DNA from 3 places in the Bradyrhizobium sp. BWA-3-5 genome. Region 1 is predicted to be linked to each of the others. Evidence: predicted binding sites of a transcription regulator. Region 1 holds the regulator's gene; each other region holds the start of a gene.
The links. Region 1 encodes LexA, which represses DNA repair genes until DNA is damaged. Its sites were predicted from a motif close to TGTTCNNNNTGTGTTCNG; they were not measured.
Positions count from the first base shown of each region.

Region 2: the regulator LexA is predicted to act here: its motif matches at 2,589-2,606, upstream of ruvC (crossover junction endodeoxyribonuclease RuvC).
Region 3: the regulator LexA is predicted to act here: its motif matches at 3,427-3,444, upstream of RX331_RS18490 (single-stranded DNA-binding protein).

Region 1 is NZ_CP136626.1:3,715,654-3,720,911, forward strand. Features, by position in the region: gene RX331_RS17930 (ComEC/Rec2 family competence protein) at 1-1,971, shown strand, start outside; gene RX331_RS17935 (hypothetical protein) at 1,979-2,149, opposite strand; gene RX331_RS17940 (hypothetical protein) at 2,287-2,709, opposite strand; gene lexA (transcriptional repressor LexA) at 2,971-3,672, opposite strand; gene glp (gephyrin-like molybdotransferase Glp) at 3,875-5,086, opposite strand; gene RX331_RS17955 (HAD family phosphatase) at 5,099-5,258, opposite strand, start outside.
Region 2 is NZ_CP136626.1:7,199,238-7,204,495, forward strand. Features, by position in the region: gene ruvB (Holliday junction branch migration DNA helicase RuvB) at 1-959, opposite strand, end outside; gene RX331_RS34635 (cytidine deaminase) at 956-1,375, opposite strand; gene ruvA (Holliday junction branch migration protein RuvA) at 1,417-2,034, opposite strand; gene ruvC (crossover junction endodeoxyribonuclease RuvC) at 2,031-2,558, opposite strand; gene RX331_RS34650 (YebC/PmpR family DNA-binding transcriptional regulator) at 2,772-3,518, opposite strand; gene RX331_RS34655 (methyl-accepting chemotaxis protein) at 3,718-5,258, shown strand, end outside.
Region 3 is NZ_CP136626.1:3,826,232-3,831,489, reverse strand. Features, by position in the region: gene gyrA (DNA gyrase subunit A) at 1-1,989, opposite strand, end outside; partial or broken gene RX331_RS18495 (DUF2306 domain-containing protein) at 2,194-2,593, opposite strand; gene RX331_RS18490 (single-stranded DNA-binding protein) at 2,739-3,227, opposite strand; gene RX331_RS18485 (outer membrane protein) at 3,724-4,479, shown strand; gene RX331_RS18480 (outer membrane protein) at 4,706-5,258, shown strand, end outside.

The DNA of each region.
Region 1 (5,258 bases):
GTGATGATCGCAGCCGTCGCGGCCGGCTTTGCGGTCGCCACCTGGAAGACGGCGCGGGTGGCGCATGGCGTGCTGGCGCGGCCGATGTTCTCGGTGTCGCTGACCGGCTTTGTCGAAACCCGCGACATCCGCGAGCGCACCGACCGTTTTGTGCTGCGCGTCGTCACCATGGAAAGCGCGCGGGGAACTTTGAAGCTGGAGCGCGTGCGGCTGTCGGTGAAGAAAGGCGCGGCGCCTGATGTCGGCAGTTTTGTCGAGCTGAAGGCGCGGCTGTTGCCGCCGCTCGGGCCGGTGCGGCCGGGCAGCTATGATTTCAGCCGCGACATGTTTTTCGCCGGCATCGGCGCCTCCGGCTTCGTGATGGGCGCGATCAAGACGGCCGAGCCGCCGGAGGGCGGCGGGCTGCGCCTGCGCTATTCCGCCTTCATGCAGGGCCTGCGGGACGCGATCGATGCGCGGATCAGGACCACGCTGGAAGGCGACAAACGCGCGATCGCAACCGCGCTGCTCACCGGGCGGCGCGATGCGATCTCGCCGCCGGTGAACGATGCGATGTTCATCTCCGGCCTCGGCCATGTGCTGTCGATCTCCGGCTACCACATGGCTGTCGTCGCCGGCGTCGTGTTCTTTGCGGTGCGGGCGCTGCTGGCGCTGTTTCCGGTGCTCACGGTCGGCTACGCCATCAAGAAATGGGCGGCGGCCGCCGCGCTCGCTGCCGCCGCGTTCTACCTCCTGCTCTCGGGCGCCGAGGTCGCGACGCAAAGGTCGTTCTTCATGACCGCCGTGGTGCTGATCGCGGTCATGGTCGACCGCCGCGCCATCACCTTCCGCACGCTCGCGGTCGCCGCCTTGATCGTGCTGGCGGTGGCGCCGGAGGCGCTGGTGCATCCGAGCTTCCAGATGTCGTTTGCCGCCACGCTGGGCCTGGTGGCGCTGGTGCAGATCGGCATGCCGCGCCTGTTCGCCGCGCCCGACAACAACGCGACCGCGCGGGCCGCGCTGTGGGGCGGCCGCGAGTTCACCATGCTGCTGCTGGCCTCCCTGGTGGCGGGGCTTGCGACCATGCCTTACGCGGCCTTTCACTTCCACCGGGTGACGCCCTATGGCGTGATCGCCAACCTCGCGGCGATGCCGGTGGTGTCGGCGGTCGTGATGCCGGCGGGCCTGCTCGGCCTCGTCGCCATGCCGTTCGGCTTCGATGGGCTGTTCTGGGCGATCATGGGTTTTGGCATCGACTGGATGATTGCGGTCACGCAATGGGTCGCGGCATTGCCCGGCGCGGTTGGCCGCATTCCGGCCTTCGGCATCGGCCCGCTGATCGCGGCGAGTATTGGCATCATCCTGCTCGGCCTGCTGCGCACGCCGCTGCGCTGGTCGGGCGCCGCGCTGGTGGTGCTGGCGGCGATGTGGGCGGCGCGGGTGACGCCACCGGATATTCTGATCTCTGCGGACGGCCGCCATGTCGGCGTCCGCGGCCAGGACGGCCGGCTGCATCTGATGCACGCGGTGAAGGGCTCGAAGGATACGTTCCTGCTGAAGGAGTGGCTGGCGGCGGATGCCGATGCGCGCAACGCAACCGATGCCACGCTCACCTCAGGCGTGTCCTGCGACGACCTCGGCTGCGTGGTGCCGTCTGCGGGCGGCCCGCTGGTCGCGCAGGCGTTCAGGCCGGAAGCGTTTGCGGATGATTGCGAGCGCACGGCGCTGATCGTGACGCTGCGGCAGGCGCCGGCCGCCTGCAGCGCTTCCGTGATCGACGGCGAGCGATTGCGGCGCCAGGGCGCGATGGCGCTAGGGCGAGGCAGGGAAGGCTTTGTCGTCGAGGCGGTCAAGCCGCGCGGGATCGACCGGCCGTGGTCGCCGGCCGTAGCTGAGGAGCGCGAGCCGGACGCCACCGTGCTGGCGCCGCGCGTGCCGGCGCGGGCCGTCGATGCGACGCCGGCCGAGGCGGACCTTCAGGCGGAAGAATAAATTGAGTTCAGCGATCGTCGTGCGGAGGAGCGACCGGTATCTCGAACGCGCCGAGGTGAAACTCCTCCGGCGCGTCAGGCTGCGAAGGCAGGTTGACCAACGTGAACGAGGCGTCGGGGAATTGCTGCCAGATCGCGAGATCGTCCGCGGTGACGGTGAGCCAGCCATAGCGGAACATGTACCGCCCCGGTGCAGTGACGCGTCCGGCTCTTTGCCATGTAATCTTGTTGACCACCGACTGCCCTCGGCGCCGATTTTCCAGGCAATATATCACGTAATCCGCCGGTTTGAACCGGCGGATTACATGCGCGGCGTTTAGCCGGTCACGATAGAAGCGGCCGGAGGCGCTTCGACGGCTTTCGGGGCGCGCTCGCCGCCGGTCTGGACCACCGGCAATTGCAGCACGGTCGCCCGCTGGCCTTCGCAAAGCTGCGTCACCAGCACATGGCTGCCATCGGGAAATTCGATCGCGTCATGGTGACGGTCGGCCACTTCGGGCTCGATCTGATTGAACTTGCCGACCCGCCACTCGGTGGTTCGCGTCCAGATCCAGCGGTTATCGTATCTGACGTCCTCGGCGAACGCCAGTTCGGTGCCGGGAAGCATGCAGACCGCCACTGCTGGTTCGCGCTCTGACGCAAAGCCGCGGGTCGAAGTACCGCGGAAGGTTGTGGTAACAAGCGTCTCGCCGACCCGGGCAGGGCGCGTCGCCACGGCGTGCAGGCTATAGTCACACATCGGATGGCTCCCTCGTTTGAGATAGCTGACCCGTGTCTGGAAGGAGGCACAGGCCTCTATCGCAGTGGATTTTATCGCAAGTGGACTTGGCAGAAGCTTTTCTTGGTTCGGGACAAATTCTGCGACTGGCCTGACTGCGATCAAAATCACAAGCGCGATAACGGGGCTTTGTTCCTTCACGCAGCAAAAAACCCCGGCCGATGGCCGGGGCTGGATGTCGTTGTCGTCATGTACGCCAACCGACAGACCAATATTTAAAGATCAGTATTTGCGGTACAGCCCGATCAGCTTGCCCTGGATTCGGACCCGGTTGGGCGGCAGGATGCGGACTTCATAGGCGGCGTTGGCCGGCTCGAGCGCGATCGAGGCGCCGCGGCGGCGGAAACGCTTTAGCGTGGCTTCCTCCTCGTCGATCAGCGCCACCACGATATCGCCGGTGTCGGCGGTCTCGTTGCGCTGGATCAGCGCCATGTCGCCGTCGAGAATGCCGGCATCGACCATGGAATCGCCGCGCACTTCGAGCGCGTAATGTTCGCCGGAGCCGAGCATGTCAGGCGGCACGCTGATCGTATGGCTGCGGGTCTGCAGCGCCTCGATCGGCGTGCCGGCGGCGATCCGGCCCATCACGGGCACGGCGACCGGACGATTGCCGTCGTCCTCGGCAACAGGCGGGCTTGAGGTGCGCTTGCCGAGCGTGCCTTCAATAACGCTTGGCGTGAAGCCGCGGCGGCCGTTGCCGGCTGTCGCAAGCTCCGGCAGCTTGATGACTTCGATGGCGCGGGCGCGGTTGGGCAGGCGGCGGATGAAGCCGCGCTCCTCCAGCGCCGTAATCAGGCGGTGGATTCCGGACTTCGAGCGCAGGTCGAGCGCGTCCTTCATCTCGTCGAAGGAGGGCGGCACGCCGGCCTCTTTCAGCCGTTCATTGATGAAACGCAGTAGCTCATACTGTTTGCGCGTAAGCATCGCGAGCAATCCCCCGGTTTGGTATCGTCGTTCGGTCTCGAATTTCAGCGCCCAGATCGCCGGAGTCCCCAAACTCCCAACCAGAGACACTAGCGCTCGAAACAAATCATGAACGGACACTATATGTTCGATATGTGTTCCGCAACCACTTAATTTCAGGTGAACGCATTGGCGATAGCGGCCGGATGCGCCGTTCGGCGCGTCATTCCGGCAGGCGCAGAAGCTCGCAACGCGACCCCTTCACGGCGGCCGGCGCGAATGGCGGACGTATCACAAGTGCCCGTGCCGCAGCGAGATTCCCGAGCAGTGAGGAGTCCTGGTGGGTGACCGGCACGGCCGTCAGCGTGCCGTCCTCGTGCTCTTCCAGGCGGGCGCGAAGATAATCTTCGCGCTGGTCGTTGGCGGCGAGGTCGCGGCCCAAAACGGCGCCTTCCCTGACGTGATGGACGTGGTCGCGGCCCGATAAAGCGCGAATCAGCGGCACCAGGAACAGGAATCCGCAGACATAGGAAGAGACGGGATTGCCGGGCAGGCCGATCACCCGCATCGAGCCGAGCCTGCCATGCATCATCGGCTTGCCCGGCCGCATCGCGATCCGCCAAAAGGCCATGGTCGTCCCTTCGGCTTCGAGCGACTGCTTGACGAGGTCATGGTCCCCGACGGACGCCCCGCCCATGGTAATCAGGACATCCGCGTTGGACTCGTTGGCACGGCGGATACCTTCCGTGGTGGCGGCAACGGTGTCGGCGGCCAGGCCGAGATCGACGACCTCGGCGCCCTCCGCCCGCGCCAGCGCGCGCAAGCCATAGCCGTTGGAGTAGACGATCTGGCCGGGGCCGGGGATCGTGCCGGGCATGACCAACTCGTCGCCTGTGCCCAGCACGGCCACTTTCGGGCGGCGGTGCACGGCGACTTCCGGATAGTTCATGCCGGCGGCGAGCGACAGGTCGCGGTCGGAGAGGCGGCGCCCGCGCTTCAGCAGCACGTCACCCTCACGGAAATCGACGCCGGCGGCGCGGATATGCCGCCCGGGGACGGCGGCTTCGGTGATGGTGATATGATCGCCGTCGACAGCCGTGTCTTCCTGGATGATGACGGCGTCGGCGCCGTCTGGGATGACGCCGCCGGTGAAAATTCGCACCGCTTCGCCGCGGCCGACCTTCCGTTCGAACGGGCGGCCAGCGGCGACCTCGCCGATCACTTTGAGCCGGGCGGAGAGATCGGCGGCATCCGTTGCGCGCACCGCATAGCCGTCCATCGCCGACATCGCCTCAGGCGGCTGGGTCCGCCGCGCCGCGACGTCGCGCGCCAGCACGCGGTGATGGGCGGCGTCCAGCGCGACCATTTCCTCGGGCAGGGGATCGGCGCCATCAAGGATCGCGGACAATGCATCGGCAACCGGCATCAAGGCCACGGGCAGACCTCCCTAAATTCCAAGTGCGGTCAGTGCCCTTGCCACGTCATCCGTCGATGTCACGTGGATGGCAGAAAGGCCGCGCGCCCGCGCGCCTTCGATATTGGCGGCTGAATCGTCGAAGAACAGGATCCGCGAGGCCGGCACGCCGATCGCTTTTATCACATGATCA
Region 2 (5,258 bases), 3.5 Mb from region 1:
GTCAAAAGCCGGCCGCGCGGGGTGCGCTGCAGATAGCCGCACTGGATCAGGTACGGCTCGATGATGTCCTCGATGGCGTCGCGCGGCTCCGACAGCGCCGCCGCCATGGTTTCCACCCCGACCGGCCCGCCGCCATAGTTGAGCGCAATCGTGGTCAGGTAGCGGCGGTCCATGGCGTCGAGACCGGCGGCATCGACTTCCAGCGCGCTCAGCGCGTGGTCGGCAATGGCGCGGTCGACGGAGCTGGCATCGGCCGCGGAAGCAAAATCGCGCACGCGGCGCAAGAGGCGCCCGGCGATGCGCGGCGTGCCGCGGGCGCGGCGCGCGATCTCGTTGGCGCCATCAGCCGTCATGCCGATGTTGAGCACGCGGGCGCCGCGCGAGACGATCTTCTCCAGCTCGTCCTCGGTGTAGAAATTCAGGCGGACCGGAATGCCGAAGCGGTCGCGCAGTGGATTGGTCAACAGCCCTGCGCGCGTCGTCGCACCGACCAGGGTGAATTTTGCCAGCTCGATCTTGACCGAGCGCGCCGCGGGTCCCTCGCCGATGATGAGGTCGAGCTGAAAATCCTCCATCGCGGGATAGAGTACTTCTTCGACCGCCGGGCTGAGGCGATGGATCTCATCGATGAAGAGCACGTCGCGCTCTTCCAGATTGGTGAGCAGCGCCGCAAGATCGCCGGCCTTCGCGATCACCGGGCCTGAGGTGGCGCGAAAGCCGACGCCGAGCTCGCGCGCAACGATCTGTGCCAGCGTGGTCTTGCCGAGGCCGGGTGGGCCGACGAACAGCACATGATCCAGCGCCTCGCCGCGCTTGCGCGCCGCCTCGATGAAGATCGACAGATTCTTGCGCGCCTGCGCCTGGCCGACAAACTCCGACAGCAGTTGCGGACGCAGCGCGGTGTCGCCGACATCGTCGGAACGCCGCTCGGGGGTGACGATACGGGAGGGGGTGTTCACCCGTTGCCCCTCCGGTACTTGTTGGGCAAAAGCTCGCCGATGGTCGCAACCTTCGGCTCGCGGCCATTGTCGGGAACGATGACCCGCGCGTTCGCATCGTAATCATGGATCAGTTCGCGACAGATGCCGCAGGGCGAGACGACGGCAATATCGCCGGGCTCGTCCGGTTTGGGATGACGGACGGCGACGATGGTCTCGATACCGCGATCGCCGGTTTCGGTAATCGCGCGCCCAATGGCGATCGCCTCCGCACAGACGGCGATCCGGCCGATATAGGCGTCGATGTTCACACCGGTGACGATGCGGCCGTCGCGGGTGCGCATGGCTGCGCCGACCTCTTGCCAACGGTTCCGATACCGCGGCCTGATCGCGTCAATCGCGGCGGCAATTAGTTCCTGGTCTTTTTCACTCAACATGACGGAAACGCGTTCCTTCGTCAGGGAAGGGCAAACGTAGTCTACTTCGCCAGCTCCTTCAGGCCCAGCCGGATCAGCTGCGCGGTCTCGGCTTTTTCACCAGCGCTGCGTGACGCCGCGGCAATCGCGGCCGCCGCCTGCGGCTGGCCATAGCCGAGATTGACCAGCGCCGAAATCGCGTCGGTGACCGGGCGCGGCGCGCGCTGATCGTCGACGGCGCCGGCGAGATGCACGACAGCAGGATCGACATTGGCAAAGGCAGGCGCCTTGTCCTTGAGCTCAGAGACGATGCGCTCGGCGACTTTCGGGCCGACGCCGGGCGTGCGCGACACCGCGGCCTTGTCGCGCAGCGCAATCGCGTTGGCGAGCTCGGCCGGCGGCAAGGTGCCGAGCACCGCGAGCGCGACTTTGGCGCCGACGCCCTGCACGGTCTGCAGCAAGCGAAACCATTCGCGCTCGGCGTCGGTGCGGAAGCCGAACAGCTTTATTTGATCTTCACGCACATAAGTTTCGATCGACAGCACCGCCGCCTCGCCGGGCGACGGCAGCGCCTGCAGCGTACGCGAGGAGCAATGCACCTGATAGCCGACGCCGCCGACATCGAGGATGACATAATCCTCGCCGTACGAATCGATCAGGCCTTTGAGCTTGCCGATCATAGGCTCGCCACCTTGATCCGCAGCAGCGCACCCTGGCGGTGATGGGCGTGGGTGACGGCGATGGCGAGCGCGTCCGCCGCGTCAGCGGATTTCGGTTCGGCTTTCGGCAGCAATATTTTCAGCATCACCGCGATCTGGTTCTTGTCGGCATGTCCGGCCCCGACCACGGTCTTCTTGACCTGATTGGGCGCATATTCCGCAACCGCAATACCGAACATCGCCGGCGACAGCATGGCGACGCCGCGGGCCTGGCCGAGCTTCAGCGTCGCGACGCCGTCCTTGTTCACAAAGGTCTGTTCCACGGCGGCCTCCGCCGGGCGGAAATCGCCGAGCACGGCCGCGAGCCCCTCATGGATCGCCAGGAGGCGGCTGGCCAGGGGCAGATCGTCCGGCGGCTCGACCGAGCCGCAGCCGATGAAGACAAGCCGGTTACCCTCGGACTCAATCACGCCCCAGCCGGTGCGGCGCAGGCCAGGATCGATGCCGATGATACGGACGGGTTGGCGAATCGGTGAGGCTGTCATGGCGTAGTGATAACGCCAGAGCCGTGTGAACGAAACATAAAGAGAACGGAAATCCCCGATGGATGCGCTGGCTCGTGCCCCGGACGCGGCGCACCGCGAAGTGGTGCGCCGCAGAGCCGGGACCCATCTATCCGGCTCGGCATCTGGTGACATGGGTCCCGGCTCTGCGGAGCAGCGCTCACGCGCTGCACCGCGTCCGGGACACGAGATCGCCTACCCGCCCATCTTGGCGACCAGCGCGTCCGAGATCTCGAAATTGGCGTAGACGTTCTGGACGTCGTCGTGCTCGTTGAGGAGGTCCATCAGCTTCAAGAGCTTCTCGCCGGTCTCGTCGTCGACCGCGACCGTGTTCTGCGGCTTCCAGGTCAGCGCCGCCTTGCGGGCTTCGCCGAACTTGGCTTCCAGCGCCTTGGCGACCTCGCGAAAGGTTTCCTGCGAGGCGTAGATCTCATGGCCGCTTTCGCTTGATGCCACGTCGTCGGCGCCGGCCTCGATGGCGGCTTCCAGCATCGCATCGTCGGAGGCGACGCTGGCGTCATATTCGATAATGCCGGTGCGGTCGAACATGAAGGCGACCGAGCCGGTTTCGCCGAGATTGCCGCCCGACTTGGTGAAGTAGGAGCGGATGTCGGAGGCGGCGCGGTTGCGGTTGTCGGTCAGCGCCTCGACGATCACGGCGACGCCGCCGGGGCCGTAGCCCTCGTAGCGGATTTCGTCGTAGTTCTCGCTTTCACCGCCGGTCGCCTTCTTGATGGCGCGCTCGATATTGTCCTTCGGCATGTTTTCCTGGCGCGCCGCGATGACGGCCGCGCGCAGCCGCGGATTCATCGCGGGGTCCGGGGTGCCCAGCTTGGCGGCGACGGTGATTTCGCGGGCCAGCTTGCCGAACAGCTTGGATTTCTGGGCATCCTGCCGGCCCTTGCGGTGCATGATGTTCTTGAATTGGGAATGGCCGGCCATGCGCAGTCTCTTGGATTCGTCCAGGGGATGTAGGGATAGGGCGCGGCCTTATAGGCCGGCAACCCGCCGAAATCAAAGATTTGCAGCCGGTTTTGGTATGGCAATACTGCCGCCTGCCGGAAAATCAGGCAGTTGTTAACCACGACTTCATGCTCGGATGAGAGGATTTCGCAGAGATCCTCAACTTTCAAGAGACGTTATGGCCTTCGGTTTGTTCAAAAAGCGGGTGCCGGAGCTGGCCCAGCCCGCCTCTGAGCCCGAGGTTCAGGCGGCTGCCCCCAGCGTGGAAGCCGCGCCCGGCGATAGTGATTCGGCCAGGGCGATCCTCGAACTCCTGGAACTCGAACTCGGCGCGATGATCCGCCAGCTCGAGCGCGCGGCCAATTCGGTCGCCGGCGGCGCCGAGGCCACGGCGGCGACGCTCTCGACCATCCGCCAGCGCACCGATGCGCTGACCAGCCGCTCGAGCGCCGCCCAGCGTACGGCGACGACATTTTCGCAGGCCGCCGACAAGTTCACCCAGTCGGCGCAGGGGATCGGCGCCCAGGTGCGCGACGCCGGCAAGCTCGCCGACGAGGCCAGCGCGGCCGCCCGCGAGGCCGGCGCCAATGTCGACCGCCTGCGCGAGTCCTCGGCGGCGATCGGCAACGTCGTCAACCTGATCGCACAGATCGCGCGGCAGACCACGCTGCTGGCGCTCAACTCCACCATCGAGGCGGCGCGCGCCGGCGAGGCCGGACGCGGCTTCGCCGTCGTCGCCACCGAAGTGAAGGCGCTCGCGGTGCAGACCCAGAACGCCACCGAGGAGATCACCAAGAAGATCGAGGCGTTGCAGCGCGACGCCGCCGGCTCGGTCGACGCCGTTCATCGCATCACGCAATCGATCGAAGCGATCCGCCCGGTATTCGAGCACGTCAATGGCGCGGTCGCCGAACAGAACGCCACGACAGGCGAAATGGCCGACAACGCGGCCTCCGCTTCCAGCTTCATCGTCTCGGTCGGCGACAGCGCCGGCGAGATCGACAGCGCCACCAAGGAAGCCGAGGCGCATGGCGAAAGCGTCGCCAGGGCTGGACGGGCCGTGACCGCGTTCGCGCACAAACTCAAGGCGCGCTGCGCCGTGCTGTTGCGCCAGGGAGAAAAGGAAGGCGAGCGTGCCGAGCGCGGCAAGGACGAAAAGCTGCCTTGCAGCCTCAAGATCGAGATTACGACCTCGCGCGGAGTGATATCGGCACCGGTCTATGAGATTTCGATGGGCGGCATTCTGGTCAGCGGGGCAAACGCGGAAGCGTTGGCGCAGGGCCAGAGTTTTGACGCGACGCTGCAAGATGTCGGTGCGTGCCGAATTCGCATCGTCCAGCGGACGAAAGCCGGCGCGCACGCGCAGTTCGAACGGCCTGCCACGGCGTTGATCGAGAAGCTCGAAGACAAGATCTGGTCGATCCAGGACGACAACACTGAAGCGGTGACCCGCGCGATCGAAGCCGGTGCCGCGCTGAAGAAGATCTTCGAGAGCGGCATCGATAGCGGCGCGATCTCGATGGAGGACATGTTCGACACCAACTATGTCGAGATACCAGGCACCAATCCGGTGCAATACCGCACCAAAATCCTCGACTGGGCCGATCGGGCTTTGCCGCCGTTCCAGGAAGCGTTCCTCGCCAAGGACCAGCGGATGGCTTTCTGCGCCGTGATCGACACCAACGGCTACCTTCCGGTGCACAACAAGATCTATTCGCA
Region 3 (5,258 bases), 110 kb from region 1:
CTTGTTGCGGCGGACCGTGCCGCCGGTGGTGGCGAACATGACGTCGAGATTGGCCCAGGAGGATTCATCCTCCGGCAGCGGCATGATGGTGGTGATGCGCTCGCCCTGCTCCAGTGGCAGGATGTTGATCATCGCCTTGCCGCGCGCGTTCGGCGCCGCCATCGGCAGCCGCCAGACCTTTTCCTTGTAGACTTGGCCCTTCGAGGAGAAGAACAGCACCGGCGTATGCGTCGAGGCGACGAACAGCCGCGAGACAAAATCCTCGTCGCGGGTCTGCATCCCCGCGCGGCCCTTGCCGCCGCGCCGTTGGGCGCGATAGGCCGAGAGCGGCACGCGCTTGACGTAGCCGGCATGCGAGACGGTGACCACCATGTCCTCGCGCTGGATCAGGTCCTCGTCCTCGACTTCGCCTTCCTGCTCGATGATGACGGTCCTGCGCGGGGTGGCGAACTTCTGTTTCACCTCGGCCAGTTCGGTCTTCACGATCGCCTGAACGCGGGCGCGTGACCGCAGGATGTCGAGATAATCGGCGATCTCTGCCGCGAGCTTGTCGAGGTCATCGGAAATCTCATCCCGCCCCAGTGCGGTCAGCCGCTGGAGCCGCAGGTCGAGGATGGCCTTGGCCTGCTCCATCGACAGCCGGATCGTACCATCGGCGTTGATGCGGTGCCTCGGATCGTCGATCAGCGTGATCATCGCCTCGACGTCCCGCGCCGGCCAGTCGCGCGACATCAGCGTATCGCGCGCGGTGTTCGGATCTGGCGAGGTTCTGATAACGCGGATCATTTCGTCGATATTGGCGACCGCGATCGCAAGGCCGACCAGGATATGGGCGCGGTCACGCGCCTTGTTGAGCCGGAACTTGGTCCGCCGGGTCACCACCTGCTCGCGGAAGGCGACGAAGATGGTGAGTAGGTCCTTCAGGGTCATCGTCTGCGGACGACCGGAATCCAACGCCAGCATGTTGGCGGGGAAATTCGCCTGCAACGGCGTGAACCGATAGAGCTGGTTGAGCACTACATCGGGCACGGTTTCGCGCTTCAGCTCGATGACGACGCGATAGCCGTCGCGGTCGGACTCATCGCGGAGGTCGCCAATGCCCTCGATCTTTTTCTCTTTCACCAGATCGGCAATGCGCTCGACCATCGTCGCCTTGTTCACCTGGTAGGGAATTTCGGTGATGATGATCGCTTCGCGGTCCTTGCGGACCGTATCGATCGTGACCTTTCCGCGCATCACGATCGAGCCACGGCCGAGATGATAGGCGGAACGGATGCCCTGACGGCCGAGAATAATGCCGCCGGTCGGGAAATCCGGGCCGGGCACGATGTTGATGAGATCGTCGATCGTGAGCGCTGGATTGTCGATCAGCGCGACGCAGGCATCGATGACCTCGCCGAGATTGTGCGGCGGGATGTTGGTTGCCATGCCGACCGCGATGCCGCCGGCGCCATTGACCAGAAGATTCGGGAACTTGGCGGGTAGAACCGACGGTTCCTTCTCGGAATTGTCATAGTTCGGCTGGAAGTCGACCGTCTCTTCGTTGATATCGCCGATCACTTCCTGCGCCGACCGGGTCAGGCGCGCTTCGGTATATCGATAAGCCGCCGGAGGATCGCCGTCGATCGAGCCGAAATTGCCCTGCCCGTCGATCAGCGGTACGCGCATGGAAAAATCCTGCGCCATCCGCACCATCGCGTCGTAGATCGATTGATCGCCGTGCGGATGATATTTACCGATCACATCACCGACGACGCGCGCGGACTTGACGTATTTCTTGTCCGGCGTGTGTCCCTGCTCATGCATCGAATAGAGAATGCGGCGGTGCACGGGCTTGAGGCCGTCGCGCGCATCCGGCAGCGCGCGCGCCACGATCACGCTCATGGCGTAATCGAGGTAGGAGCGCTTCATCTCGTCGAGGATGGAAACGGGACGGATGTCGGAGGGCTCCGGCGGCTCGCCGGGCTTGTCGTCTTCGTTATCGGCCAAAGGGGGAATCCAGTCAGTTCTCAGTCGGGAATCATATAGCGCATCGAAGGCCCGATCACCACCCCGGAGCCTTCGGGCGAAGCTGTTTTTCCGCTCGTTTTTTCATGGACTTAACGCATCGCGAGACGATTTTCCGGAGGCTGCCGAGATAGCCATTTCCGGACCGCAATAACCGGATCGGAACGGTGTCTCATTACCTCCATCTCAGGAGCCGAAAACTACCGCATGCATGATCCGCCCGGGCAGGAAGGTGAACGCGCCGGCGATGATCAGCGCGCCGAAGAAGATCGACGTCATCGCCTTCTTGTGGCCGCTGACATTGTGCCGGCGCGCATGTAGCACCGCCAGCGCCAGCATGACCGGCACGAAGACCGACAGGATATGGATCGGACTGAACGGCCCGACCAGGCGGATCTCGTGGATCCAGAGCGAACTGATCGCAACCGCTGCCATCAGCATCACCCAGATCCAGGCCGAGCGTCCTGTGCGGCAGCGTTCCCTTTGGGGCGGCGAACTGCACAATGCCGAGCGCGAACGCCGCGATGGCGGCGAAGGCGTGCAGCGGGATCGTTCCGGGGGCCTCCAGCAGCGGTGCGAGGCTCATGGCGGCGCTCCATCTCGAGTTGGCGATCGAGACGGGGCGCAGTTAATCACTGGCGCGCGGCAGATCGCAGCGCGCCTGCATCCTTCAAGACGCCGCTTCGCGGCGCCTCGGATGATGCTGTTCAGCGCGGTAAACAGCGATAGATTTAGAATGGGATGTCGTCGTCCATGTCGCTGTTGCGGCTGCCCGCCGCGACGGCCCGCCGGGGCGCGGAGCTAGCCGGGCCGCTGGAGCCGAAATCGCCGGCATCGTCGGAGCCGAAGCCGCCTCCCCCACCGCCGCCGCGGCCGTCGAGCATGGTCAGCGTCGAGTTGAAGCCCTGCAGCACGACCTCGGTCGAGTATTTCTCGACGCCGCTCTGGTCGGTCCATTTGCGCGTCTGCAGCGCGCCCTCGATGTAAACCTTGGCGCCCTTTTTCAGATACTGCTCGGCGACCTTGCAGAGGCCCTCATTGAAGATCACGACGCGGTGCCACTCGGTCTTTTCCTTGCGCTCGCCGGTCGCCTTGTCGCGCCAGGTCTCGGACGTTGCAATGCTCAGATTGGCGACCGGCCGCCCGTCCTGGGTCCGCCGGATTTCCGGATCCTTGCCGAGGTTGCCGACCAGAATCACCTTGTTCACACTTCCCGCCATCACAGCTCTCCACTCGATATCGCCGGCAAAAATCACTGCTCCGGCCGCGGCCGTTTCAATTTCTTGACCTGTCGCTTGTCTGACTTCCGCGTCCGCTTCTCGGACCTTTCGGGCCGACCCTATACGCTCGCAGGCCCCGCTGACCCCGCGATCCCTTCGCAAGCCGGCGGTTATCCACATATAGCATCGGCCACGCGAATGTTCCAGCTTTGTTCCACTTGTCCGTTCGGAACACAACGACGCAACCTCGGAGCGAACCACGGGAACCCACGGGGAACCGAAATGAACTCGAAATGGAACCCCGAAAGTTCCCGCCAAAGTTCCAATTTTCTCTAACAAATCATTATCTTGGTTCCATTACACTTGGTTTTCCTGTGTGTCATTTCGGAGACGCCATTTCTGAGCGAGTCACGATAAATACAACCCACCGGCGCGGCGCTCGCGCCCTTGGGGAAACGCTTCGGGACCAACGGAAGCGTGCAATCTGGAGATAGCCATGAAGAAGGTTTGGTTAGGTACAGTTGCTCTTATCGCGTTCGCTGCGCCCGCAGCGGCCGCCGACCTGGCTGCGCGCCCTTACACCAAGGCGCCGCCGCCTGCGATCGCCGCGGTCTATGACTGGAGCGGCTTCTACATCGGTGCCAACGGCGGCTGGGGCTCGAGCCGCAAGTGCTGGGATCTCACCGACGCCGGCCTGGGCCCCATCGTTGCCTTCCCCGAAGGCTGCCACGATGCAACCGGCGGCACCGCCGGCGGCCAGCTCGGTTATCGCTGGCAGACCGGCACCTGGGTGTTCGGTCTGGAAGGCCAGGGCAACTGGGCCGACTTCAGGGGCAGCAATGTCAGCCTGTTCGATCCGACACTCCGCAACGAGTCGCGCATCGACGCCTTCGGCCTGATCACGGGCCAGATCGGTTGGGCCGCGAATAACGTTTTGTTCTACGTCAAGGGCGGTGCGGCCGTTACAGCGGATCGCTTCCGCATCCGTGATGCTGCCACGGGTTTCGTGGTTGCCACCACTGGTGACGACACCCGCTGGGGTGCAGCGGTCGGTGCGGGCCTCGAATTCGGCTTTGCCCCCAACTGGTCGGCCGGCGTTGAATACAACCACCTGTTCATGCAGGACCGCAGCCACGACTTCACCACAGCGGCTGGCGTCTTCTTCGGCACTGACCGCATCCGCCAGGATGTCGATCTCGTCACAGTTCGTGTGAACTACCGCTGGGGTGGCCCTGTTATCGCGAAATACTGACCTGCTGCAGTACTCGGGAATACGAAAAGGCCGGCGTTACGCCGGCCTTTTTGCTTGGTTGTAATTGGGTTCCATCACTACCCGCAACGGTTGCATATTACCTACATTTGCCGCGGATGTGGTTTTTGGGAGACAGGAATCCGGCGCGGCCTCGGCTATACGCAGGAGCAACCTCAAATTGACGGCTGAGGGAGTTGCGTTCGAGAGCCGCGAAAGGAAAAGAAAAGTGAAAAAGATTCTGCTGACGACCACTGGCTTGATCGCGCTTGGGATGGCGCCCGCGATCGCCGCCGATCTTGCCGCGCGGCCCTACACCAAAGCGCCACCGATGGCAGTTGCAGCGTATAACTGGAGCGGCTTCTACATCGGCGCGAACGGCGGATGGGGCACGAGCCACAACTGTTCGACCAACACCGCAGTCCTCGGCATTCCGGTGGCACCGACTTCCTTGGGCTGCCATGACGCCGATGGCGGCACGGTCGGTGGTCAGATCGGCTATCGATGGCAGACCGGAAACTGGGTGTTCGGCATCGAAGCGCAGGGCAACTGGGCCGACTTCAACGGTTCGAACACCTTTGCGCCGCTCTCCAGCAACCACACCAAGATCGACGCATTCGGTCTGTTCACCGGCCAGGTTGGCTACGCCGCCAACAACGTCCTGTTCTACGTCAAGGGTGGTGCTGCGGTCACCGACAACCGCTACGAAGGTGTGTTCGCCGGCGTCGTGATCGACCGCGCCGAGGAGACCCGCTGGGGTGGCACGGTTGGTGCCGGCGTCG